DNA from 2 places in the Paenibacillus hamazuiensis genome. Region 1 is predicted to be linked to the other one. Evidence: a T-box and tRNA genes for the amino acid it is inferred to sense, from the RefSeq annotation. Region 1 holds a T-box; the other holds one or more tRNA genes.
The links. A T-box is a leader RNA that pairs with one kind of tRNA and senses whether it is charged. The one in region 1 lies ahead of ileS (isoleucine--tRNA ligase), so its partner is inferred to be a tRNA-Ile.
Positions count from the first base shown of each region.

Region 2: it has a tRNA-Ile gene. The T-box ahead of ileS (isoleucine--tRNA ligase) is inferred to sense a tRNA for this amino acid. The anticodon was not compared.

Region 1 is NZ_JALRMO010000001.1:845,235-851,176, forward strand. Features, by position in the region: gene MYS68_RS03345 (alpha-mannosidase) at 1-2,087, shown strand, start outside; T-box leader at 2,177-2,434, shown strand; gene ileS (isoleucine--tRNA ligase) at 2,487-5,594, shown strand; gene MYS68_RS03355 (DUF402 domain-containing protein) at 5,666-5,942, shown strand, end outside.
Region 2 is NZ_JALRMO010000001.1:3,299,015-3,304,956, reverse strand. Features, by position in the region: gene MYS68_RS14635 (hypothetical protein) at 1-1,719, shown strand, start outside; gene MYS68_RS14630 (2'-5' RNA ligase family protein) at 1,868-2,380, opposite strand; gene MYS68_RS14625 (phosphatidylglycerophosphatase A family protein) at 2,578-3,126, shown strand; gene MYS68_RS14620 (hypothetical protein) at 3,223-3,387, shown strand; tRNA gene MYS68_RS14615 (tRNA-Met) at 3,553-3,629, shown strand; tRNA gene MYS68_RS14610 (tRNA-Ile) at 3,643-3,719, shown strand; tRNA gene MYS68_RS14605 (tRNA-Leu) at 3,749-3,834, shown strand; gene MYS68_RS14600 (plastocyanin/azurin family copper-binding protein) at 4,133-5,743, shown strand; gene MYS68_RS14595 (RNA polymerase sigma factor) at 5,915-5,942, shown strand, end outside.

The DNA of each region.
Region 1 (5,942 bases):
GATACAGCTGGGCGCTGCCGCAAATTTTGAAAAAATCCGGCATCCCGACGTTTATGACGACCAAGATCAGCTGGAACCAGTACAACCAGATGCCGCACGATACGTTTATTTGGAAGGGCATCGACGGCTCGGAGGTGCTCGCCCACTTTATAACGACGCCACGGCCGGGGCAAAAGGATGTGAAGCGCCATGGCTACAACGGCGTGCTGAGGGCGGAGACCGCCCTCGGGCTGTGGGACCGCTACCGCGACAAAGGCTTGAACAAGGAGCTGCTCATGTCCTACGGTTATGGCGACGGCGGGGGAGGGGCGAACCGGGAAATGCTGGAGCACCGCCGCCGTCTCGACGAGCTGCCGGGAATGCCCCGTATGGTCATATCAAGAGCGGACCGTTTCTTTGAGAAATTACAGCGGACGGTGGCCGAGACCAAGGAGTATGTCCATACGTGGGACGGGGAGCTTTACCTGGAGTACCACCGCGGAACATTGACGAGCCAGGCGTACAACAAGCTGATGAACCGCAAGCTGGAGCTTTTGTACCGCGAAGCGGAGTTTCTGTGCACGCTGGACTGCCTGCTTGGAGCGGGCTGGAGCAGTTACCCGCAGAGAAAGCTGGAGGAAGGCTGGAAAATCGTGCTGAGAAACCAATTCCACGATATTATTCCGGGTTCGTCCATCAAGGAAGTATACGAGGACAGCCGCAAGGAATACGAGGAGGCGGAGAGCATCGGCGCCGGCGTCTGGAAGGCAGCGGCCGAAGCGATAGCGAGCGGTGGGCCGGGCAGCCAGGCTGTGGCCGGAGGAACGGCCGAAACGTTGACCGTATTCAACTCGGCAAACTGGCGGCGCAAAGATTTGCTTAAGGTTCCCCTAACTCAGGGACGGGAAGAGGGCGTTTGGGTTGGCGGGAACGGTCATGAGCTGCCGGCGCAGCGCAGCAGCGGCTTTTGGCTGGTGGAGACGCCTGAGCTTCCTTCGATGGGCTGCGGGGAGATCCGCTTCAGGCCGGCCGCGGCATCGGCGCAGTCCGGGCAAGCGCAGGCGGTTCCTTTTACCGCCCATGCGACCGGATTATCGACACCGCATTATGTTATGGAGTGGAACGTCCATGGGCATCTGACTCGCGTATTCGACAAGAGCGCCGGGCGGGAGGTACTGGCCCAGGGCGCTTGCGGCAACGTGCTGCAGGTGTTTGAGGATAAGCCGCTGATGCATGACGCCTGGGACATCGATTTGTTTTATCAGGAGAAGATGCGCGTAATCGACGGGATTCGGCGCGTTGAAGTAAAGGAGCTCGGCCCGCTCCGGGCCGTCGTGCAGTTTGAGTGGACATTTGGCAAATCCGCGATATTCCAAAATATGGTTCTTTATGCCGAGAGCCGAAGAATCGACTTTGAGACGAAGGTGGTCTGGCGCGAGCGCCAGCAACTGCTGAAGGTGGCGTTTCCGGTCGAGGTGCGCGCCACCGAAGCGACCTATGATATTCAATTCGGCAATGTGAGGCGCCCGACGCACTGGAACACGAGCTGGGATCTCGCCAAGTTCGAAACGGCCGGCCACCAGTGGGCGGATTTGTCGGAGCACGGTTACGGCGTCAGTTTGCTCAACGACTGCAAATACGGCTACGACATCAAAGGGAATACGATGCGGCTGACGTTGATCAAATCGGCGATCCGTCCCGATCCGACGCAGGATCAGGGCGAGCATGCTTTTACTTATGCCCTGCTGCCGCACGCCGGCGGCTGGCTTGAGGGGAACACGGTTCGCGAGGCATGGCAGCTGAACAATCCGCTGACCTGTACGGCGGGCAAACCTGCGCTGGCGAAGCTTTGTCTGTTTGGCACAGACAACGAACATGTGCTGATCGATGCCGTAAAAAAAGCCGAGGACGGCGATCGGGTCGTACTCCGCCTGCACGAATTTGCCGGAGGGCGCGGTATGGTGGAAATAGCAAGCGGCCTTCCGATACGTTCGTGGCAGGAATGCGATTTATTGGAGCGGCCGGTCGGGGAACGGCATACGGTGCCGACGCTTCGCTTCCCGATCGCTCCTTACGAGATCAAGACGTTCCTGATCGAAATGGGATGACAGGCACGGATAATTTACACAGGATGACATATCCGGGGTTGACATTAATTTGAAATTGGTGTAAAAATGGAGTTAACTTCATCGACTGAATAAATTCGTTGACGAGAAAGAGTACGCCAAACCTCTTGATCCCCAGAGAGTCGGCCTAGAGCTGAAAGCCGACGTTCAAGACTTGACGGAAAATCCTCTCCGAGAAGGAAAGCTGAAGCTTGCAGTAAGCTGACCCGGGATCCCGCCGTTAGAAGGGGCGCGTATGATGGTACGTAGTATGAGGTGCCGCAGGATCTTATTTGGACGATCCATTGCGGAACAAGGGTGGTATCGCGAGATGAAATCTCGTCCCTTACGGGGCGGGATTTTTTTGTTTTTCTCAATCTTGAACGAGGAAGGATGAAATGCATGAACCAAGTCGATGTGAAAGAAAAAGCGAGAGCGCGGGAGCTGCGCGTGCTGGAGCAGTGGAGGCGGGACGATACGTTCCGCAAATCGATTGAACTTCGGGAAGGACGGCCGAACTTCGTCTTTTACGAAGGGCCCCCGACCGCGAACGGCAAACCGCATATCGGGCATGTGCTGGGGCGCGTCATCAAAGATTTCATCTGCCGCTACAAAACGATGTCGGGCTACCGCGTCGTGCGCAAAGCCGGATGGGATACGCATGGCTTGCCGGTCGAACTGGGCGTGGAGAAGCAGCTCGGCATCTCCGGCAAGCAGCAAATCGAGGAGTACGGCGTCGCCGAGTTTGTGGAGAAATGCCGGGCCAGCGTGTTCGAATACGAGGAGCTGTGGCGCGAACTGACGGAGGCCATCGGTTACTGGACGGATATGGAGCGCCCGTATGTGACGCTGTCGAACGACTATATCGAAAGCGTATGGCACATTTTGTCCGAAATCCATAAGAAAGATTTGCTGTACAAAGGCCACCGCGTCACCCCGTATTGTCCGAGCTGTCAGACGACGCTCAGCTCCCACGAGGTGGCGCAAGGCTACGAGGATGTCAAGGATTTGAGCGCGACGGTGAAGTTCAGAAGCAAGTCCGGCGAAGACATCTTTCTCGCCTGGACGACAACGCCTTGGACGCTTCCGGCCAACGTGGCGCTGGCGGTGAACCCGGACATCGATTATGTCAAGGTACGGCATGACGGTGAAAATTACATTGTCGCGCAAAACTTGGCGGAGCGTCTGTTCGGAGAAGGCTGCGAGATCATATCCGCGCACAAGGGCCGCGAATTCGTGGGCACCGGCTATGAGCCGCCCTTCGGCTACGTCCGTGCGAGCAAAGGGCATATCGTCGTCGATGCCGATTACGTCAGCGATGCGAGCGGTACCGGCATTGTGCATATCGCCCCGGCCCACGGGGAGGACGACTACCGGACGGCGCGGCAGCACGGGCTCGATTTCGTCAACGTCGTGGACCCGGCGGGGCGTTATATGGAGCGGATCACCGATTTTGCCGGGCGCTTCGTCAAGGATTGCGACGTCGATATCGTGAAAAGCTTGGCCGAGCGCGGCCTGCTGTTTTCCAAGGAGCGCTACGAGCACAGCTATCCGTTCTGCTGGCGCTGCAAGTCGCCGCTGCTTTACTATGCGATGGAAAGCTGGTTCATCCGGACGACGGCGGTCAAGGAGCAGCTCATCCGGAACAACGGCAAGATCGATTGGTATCCTTCCCATCTGCGCGAAGGGAGGTTCGGCAAGTTTCTCGAGGAGCTCGTCGACTGGAACATCAGCCGCAACCGCTATTGGGGTACGCCGCTGAACGTATGGACATGCGGCAGCTGCGGAAGCGAATTTGCGCCGGGAAGCCGGGCGCAGCTCAAGGAAAGATCCGTGCGGCCGCTCCCGGACAGCCTGGAGCTGCACAAGCCGTATGTGGATGAAGTAAAGCTGCGCTGCTCGTGCGGAGGTACGATGGAAAGGACGCCGGAAGTGATCGACGTCTGGTTCGACAGCGGTTCGATGCCGTTTGCGCAGTACCATTATCCGTTCGAGAATAAGCGGCTGTTTGAGGAGCAATATCCCGCGGATATCATCTGCGAGGCCATCGACCAGACGCGCGGCTGGTTTTATGTGCTGCTGGCGGTGTCCACGCTGTACAACGGCAAAGCGCCATACAAGGCCGTCATTTCGACCGGACACGTGCTGGATGAGAACGGACAGAAGATGTCCAAGAGCAAGGGCAACGTTATCGATCCTTGGGACATCATCGAAGAGTTCGGTACGGACGCTCTCCGTTGGGCTTTATTGTCCGACAGCGCCCCGTGGAACAGCAAGCGGTTCTCCAAGCAGATCGTTGCCGAAGCCAAGTCGAAGGTGATCGATACGCTCCATAACGTCCATGCGTTTTATGCGCTTTATGCGTCGATCGACCGTTATGATCCGGAGAGCTCGCACGCACAGCCGGCATCGCGGCCGAGTTCCCGCCAAGACGTCCCGAACGAGCTGGACCGGTGGATTTTGTCGAGGCTGAACAGCACCTTGCTTCAAATGGCGAAGGGGCTGGAGGCAAACGATTTTCTGAATCCGGCGAAGCACATGGAAACGTTTGTCGACGAGCTGAGCAACTGGTATATCCGCCGCTCCAGAGACCGGTTCTGGGGCAGCGGCATGACGGCGGATAAGCTGTCGGCCTATGGGACGCTGCGCGAGGTGCTGCTCACGGTAGCCCGGATGATGGCGCCTTATGCTCCGTTCATCGCCGAGGAGATCTACGGCAATCTTGGCGGCGAAGGAAGCGTGCATTTGACGGACTATCCGCAGGCGGATCCGGAGCTCATCGATGAGTCGCTGGAGCGGGAGATGGCTGCGGTGCGGCAGCTTGTGGAGCTGGCGCGCAGCGTCCGCAGCGAAGCCGGCATCAAAACCCGGCAGCCGCTGTCGGAGCTGATCGTTTCGTCGGACAGAAGCTTTGACCTGGGCCGGTACGAAAGCATCGTCAAAGAGGAGATCAACGTCAAGGCGATCCGTGTGGAACAAGGCGACAGCGGCATCGTCAGGCACCTCCTGAAGCTAAACCTTAAGGCGGCGGGAAAAAAATACGGTCCCTTGGTCGGTCCTCTGCAGGATAATCTGAAGAAGCTGTCCGCTTCCGAAGCGAAAAGAGCCATCGAAGACGGCTTCCTGAACGTTAGCGCGGGCGGGGAGACGCTGCGAGTCGCACTCGACGAGCTGCTTGTGGAGAAGCAGGCGAAGGAAGGATACGCCGCCGCCTCCGGATACGGAATGACCGTCGCATTAAACACGGTGCTTACCGGGGAGCTCGTGGAGGAAGGTTTTGTCCGCGAAGTCGTAAGGGCCGTACAAGACTTTCGCAAGAAGCTGGGACTGCCGATCGAGCGGCGCGTACATCTAGTTTTGGATGCGGATCCGCGGCTGAGGCTAGCGCTTGAGCGTTTTCGCCATGTGCTGTGGGACAACGTGCTGATATCCGAGATGGAATTTGCCGATGAACCGGGAATGGAAACCGTTGCGATCGGAGACATGGAGCTGCGGCTGAGCATCAGGTGACGGACGGCCATTCTATTTTGACGAATTGCGAGGTTCGACAAATCGAAAATAAGCGAATGAAGGATGGTCCCATGGATACGCGAATAACCGTTCAAGCCCTGAAATACGGCAACCGGCTGCATTACGAGTGGAACACCAAACTGCTGGAGGCAACCGATTCGCACATCGTCGTTTTGGGGGAATACGGCAGGGAGCTGCATCATCACACGAAGGGGAAAATTTTTACGACGGAAAACTGGACGATTGAGCTTTTTCCGTTTGATTTGTGGTTTACCGTCAGCGCAGATGTGAGGAACGGCGTTCTTTATCAATATTACTGCAACATTAACGAGCCGGCCGTTTTGCGCG
Region 2 (5,942 bases), 2.5 Mb from region 1:
GTAACTTCCGTGGTGCTTACGATGGCGCTGACGACGGCCGGCGCGGCGGCATACGCCGCCGATGCTCCGGCTCAGAGTGCGGCGCCGGCAAGCAGCGCAAGCGAAGCGTATGCCAAATATAAGCTTACCGATCTGCTTGATGTCGAAATCAAAAGTGTGCTCAGCGAATATGTGACCGGAGGCACCCGCGTTGGGGTCGTCGTCCGCATGACCAATAAAGGCACGCAAATTACCCGCGTTCCCGATACGTACGAGCTGCGGATTAAAACGTCGGACGGCGTTGAATATACGCTCCAGCCGAGCGCGACGAATCCGCGCTCGATCCAGCCGAAAACGACGCAGGAGCTGAGCTATATGTCCGTGATTGACCGGACCGATACGTTCTCGCTGACCGAGGTCAACTGGACCGACGTGGACGTTTATGTGTATCCGAAGCTGGAAACGAGAATCCTTACCGTGCCTGTGACGGACCAAACCTGGAAAGGCAGCGATACGGAGATTACCGATAAATCGATGGTGAAAAAATGGGGAGAAACGTTTAAGGTGCTGCCTTTCATTTCTCCGCTTGAATATACGCCGGTCAATATCAACAAAGAGATTACGGATAAAGGAGCCAATTATACGGTTCAGCTTTTGGTCAAAAACCCTGGCAGCCAACGCGAAACGGTGCCGGATTTCAATATCGACGGAAAAACGGAGGTCAAGGTGTTCAGCGGCAAGCGTGCTGAACAGGAATCGATCGTGCTCGAGGCTCAGGAAGAGAAATACATTCATTACGTCATCAGCACAGAGCTGGATTCCGAGCTCACCAGCTTGAACGTACTCACTCCGGAGAAGTTCGCGCAATCCGGATCGAACTCGGTCGTCAGCTATAACGTTGGCCGCGTTAACATTATACTTCCATCCGATAAGTCCGCTGCCGCTTCTTCCTTCGAACCGTATGTTATGGGCAAGCCGATGCAGTTCGACCGGGTCAGCGATGTCATTCACCCGGATATGGAAGTGTCGATGGTCGAATTCCGGATGAGCGACAACGAAGACGAAGGCTCCAAAAACATGACCGCGAAGTTCAAGCTGACGAACAAAAGCGATCGGCCGATGGCAGTACCGGTATTCCAGGCCGACCTGCAAAGCGCGGACGGCTATTTGTACTCGGGCAACCGGCAAAACGTAACGACGACGCAAGTGCTGCCGAACTCCAGCCTCGTGATAGGATATTCGTTCACGCTGCCAGTTTCCGAGACCGGTCAAGGGCTCGCCATCAAGATTCAGGATGTGACAACCGCGGCACCTTACAAGTCCACGATTGCGGCTTATGGAGTTACGCTGCAGGAAGGGATGGACGACAAGCAGTTCACGCTTTATCCGTTTGACGTCAAGGTGGATTATTACACGGTACAGCCGCTGTTTAACCGTTTGGGCAATATGACATATTCGTACAAGCTGAGATTCGATTTGACGATCAATCGCGATCCTCAAGTGCAGGTGGATGCCGGATTCTCCAAGCTGCAGTTCGAAGCTTACGACACGCTTAACCGGCTCGTTGCCACGAAGCAGGCGAGCCTGATCGGAACCGGCAAGCTGGTTACCGGAGAAAACAACATTATGCTGGAAGGAACGACCGAGCAAATGGAACGCCCGATCACGGTGAAGCTGTACGAGGTGTTCACCACCCCGGCGGGAGAATCGAAGCGTCTGCTGGGCGTATACAAAAGCTAGGCGGTGTATCCGCGACAAAAAAGCCGTCCGACATTGTCGGACGGCTTTTTAATAGAGAAAGAAGGCTTTGTTGGAGTTTTGTTGCATGGATTGAGGAACGCACGTTTCCATAGACACGCGCTTTGGCGAGTTATCCGGGATGATCGATTTAGCCTTTAAGCTGAAATGTTTGATGAACCGTCCAGGCTTCGTTCTCCGTTTGGTATAACAAATGAAACCGGTCGATGTTCGCGGTGAGATCGAGCGGCGTTTTGCGCAGGCTGGCCAGCACGTCGTGCAGTTCGTCGCTTGACAGTTGTTGACCAATCGTAAGATGAGGGGTATAGCCGTAAGGCTTGCCCGGTTCCTTCCATAACCCGCTGCATATGTTATGATACAGCTTCACCAGCGGTTCCGGTTGCGATAAAGCCATATAAATCACGTTACCCACCGGATAAAAGGTGGAAAACCGGTTGAAATGAACGGTGAACGGAGCCGTTTGATCGGCGACCGACTGCAAGTGGGTAATTGCCTTGGCGAGCTGCTCGTCGTTCCATTCCTCTTTTTCCCTGACCGTTAAATGGGGCTGAATAAGATTGTAATGAGGGTCGAACCGTTTTCGATAGCTGTTGGCAACGTCCTGCACTTCTTTTGACGGAAAAATCGCTACTCCGTATAACATGAAGCATCCCCTCCCATACGAGTTTTCGCTTCCTCATATATATTATAAATCTACGTTCCCCCGATCACCACCTTTTCAAACATTTTTCGGCAGACGAAGTATGAACATGCTATAATGAAGCTGTTCCACAAACGTTCACAAAACATTCATGTGTGGGCATGGCCTGAGTATACTTGCATAGAGAAAGGACGATCCATATGAAGCGTCAAGTCCACAGTAACGAAGTGAAAGAAGCCGTCTTTCGTAAACTTGCCGAACGCGGAGTGGAGCTCGTCGATATTGCGCATATTGTCAGGGAGATGCAGCTCCCTTATAACCCGAACCTGACGTTGGAGGAATGCGTCGAATCGGTTAAAGCCGTCCTGCAAAAACGCGAGCTGCAGCACGCGATTTTGGTCGGAATCGAACTTGACGTGCTTGCGGAAAAAGGAATGCTGTCCGAACCGATCCAATCGATCATCGAATCCGACGAAGGGCTGTTCGGCTGCGACGAAACGCTGGCGCTCGGCTCGGTATTCGGTTACGGCAGCATAGCCGTAACGACGTTTGGGCATTTAGATAAACAGAAGACGGGCATTATTAAAAAGCTGGATACGAAAATCGGCAGCCGCGTGCATACGTTTTTGGACGATTTGGTCGCCAGCATAGCGGCTTCGGCCTCGAGCCGGATCGCGCACCATCAGAGAGATGTCGAAGAAAAAACGGCCGCCCAAAAAGATGGGCTCCTGGGGGAAAATGCCAGCTGATGCCGAATAGGCAAGAGAAGCTTCCTTAGAAATAAGGGAGCTTTTTTTGGGTTATGCTATAGCTGCACACTATAATCTCTTTCAGGAGTGATCAAGGTGAAATGGGTTTATTGGGTGAAGCTGTACGAAAGCAAATTCCAGGCCGGATGCCTTGCCAAACGGATGGAAGAAGACTGGTGGATTTACGGCTACGAATGCCCTCAGGAAGTGGAAGTGTTTCGTTCGAAAAAAGGACGCTTCGGCGTACGTTATATGATATAAGACCAAGATAACAGGCCCCGCATTTAGGCGGAGTTTTCATTGTGATAAGATGTTTTACGCCTTCGGCTTATAAATTCCGATTCTTCAAAGAAAAAAAGTATTGACTTCCACGTACGGATTGGTGTATAGTTATTTTTGTCGCTGTGAAAAGACGGTGAAAATTAACGCGGGGTGGAGCAGCCCGGTAGCTCGTCGGGCTCATAACCCGAAGGCCGCAGGTTCAAATCCTGCCCCCGCAACCAACCCTTTTGTTAGGGGCCCTTAGCTCAGTTGGTTAGAGCGGTCGGCTCATAACCGATTGGTCGGGGGTTCGAGTCCCTCAGGGCCCACCATGCAAAGGCAGCGTCGATGTCCGAAGCATGCCGGAGTGGCGGAATAGGCAGACGCACAGGACTTAAAATCCTGCGGTAGGTGACTACCGTACCGGTTCGAGTCCGGTCTTCGGCACTTTCCGAAATTTCAAGCTTAACAATCTATATTGGATTGCATTGTCTCGTGTAGTACATACATAATGTAACGGTTTGAAAATCCTCCTTTGCTTATCAGGATAAGGCAGAGGAGGATTTTTTTGCGTGATACTACTATTTATTTATGGAACATGTTTTACGTCGATCGATCTAGAGGGTGACCCGCCGGGCATCCTCTTCTTTATTTATCAAACATCAAACCGTTTCGTTAAAGGTTCCGTTACTTTCAATGTAAGCCGTTTCAGAAATAATTCATCAATCAAGGAGGAATTTTCGAAATGACAAAACGACATTCGTTTGCTGCGGCGCTGCTTTCAGGTGCGATGGTGCTTTCGGCTGCCGCGCCGTCACTTGCCGCCGATGCGCAGGCATCGCCCGGTGTTAAAACCGATGCGGAGGTTGCCGCAGATCTCGGCATTTTGCAGGGAGACGGAAACGGAGTAACAGCCGCCTACCTGGCGAAAACGACGACGCGCCTGCAAGCCGCCATTTTATTTTTGCGTTTGAAAGGACTGGAGCAAACCGCGCTCTCTTTTACCGGTACGGACAACTTCTCCGACGCATCGTCCGTCAGCGACAGCAACAAGGCGATTCTCGCCTATTTGAAAGCGAATCCGAGCCTTGGTTGGGCCGGAACGGGCAGCGGCAAGTTCGATCCGTCCGCGAGCATTACCGACCAGCAATATTACAAAGTGCTGCTTGAAGCGCTCGGATACAAGCAGGACAGCGATTTTACATACGACAACGTAATAGCCTTCGCCAAAGATCATGGGTTGTCGCAAATCGCGGGTACCGGAGGATTGCGCAACAGCCATATCGCCACAGCGACGGTAGAGGCTCTCGGCCTCAAAGTCAAGGGGGGCGGGAAAACGCTGGCCGACATGCTGGCCGATCAAAAGGTGGTCGACAAAGCGAAGGCGGTTCTTGTCCAAGCGGCCCGGATTAACGTGGCACAGACGCCGGAGCTTGGCAGCTTCCTGGTCGACGCTGCAGGAAAAACGCTGTATTACTACGCCAAAGATATGCCGGATATGAGCATGTGCAAAGATCAATGTGCGGTGAACTGGCCGATTTATTACGCGGAGAATATCCAGGTTTCGTCCGAGCTGAACGCTGCCGACTTCAAAACGATCGTGCGCGAAGACGGCAAAAAGCAGACGACGTACAAAGGGATGCCGCTTTATTATTTTGCCAAAGATGAAAAGGCGGGCGATGTAAAAGGGCAAGGCGTCAATAACGTGTGGTATGTTGTTCCTCATTCCGCCGTCATCGTCGCCAAGGACGACAAACTCGGTCCTTATTTGGCCGATTCCCGCGGCATGGCACTGTACTTGTACACCAAGGATACAACCAACAAAAGCGTCTGCTACGGCAACTGCGAAGTCGCATGGCCGGTCTTCTACTCGGAGCACATCACCTCCGGCGGAGATTTGAAGGCGGAGGATTTCGGTGTCATCGTTCGCGATGACGGCACAAAACAATCAACCTACAAGGGCTGGCCGCTTTATTATTACGTCAAAGACGAAAAGCCGGGAGACGTGAAAGGGCAGGATGTCGGCAAAGTATGGTACGTGATCGATCCGACTCCTTCCAAGCAGACGGAAGCGGCGAAGCCTGCTGCCAAAGCTTACGCAATGGACATCAAGAGCTTTAAGTTTGCGCAGCCGGAGATTACGATCGAAGCCGGATCGAGCATCACCTTCACAAATCGGGATCAGTTCAAACATAACGTCGTCTCCGATGAAATGAACGGGGATAAACCTTTGTTCGAGACGCCGCTGCTGGGCGAGGGCGAATCCGCAACGCTTACCTTTGACAAGCCGGGCGTATATACGTATTACTGCGCTCCGCATAAGGCATCGATGAAGGGCACCATCATCGTTAAATAAAACGCGCTTCGCAGCCCAATCAGGCCGATTTTCCGGGAATGGCTTCGTTCCTTTGGAAAATCGGTCTTTTTTTGTCAAACCGGTTGATGTTACAATAACATGGAGAAACCGAACGCCGTTGAACGCCGTTACCTATATTGAAGGTCGCAGCGACCTTGGGGAGAGCCCGGTATGCAACAATTTTCCGACGAACAATTGA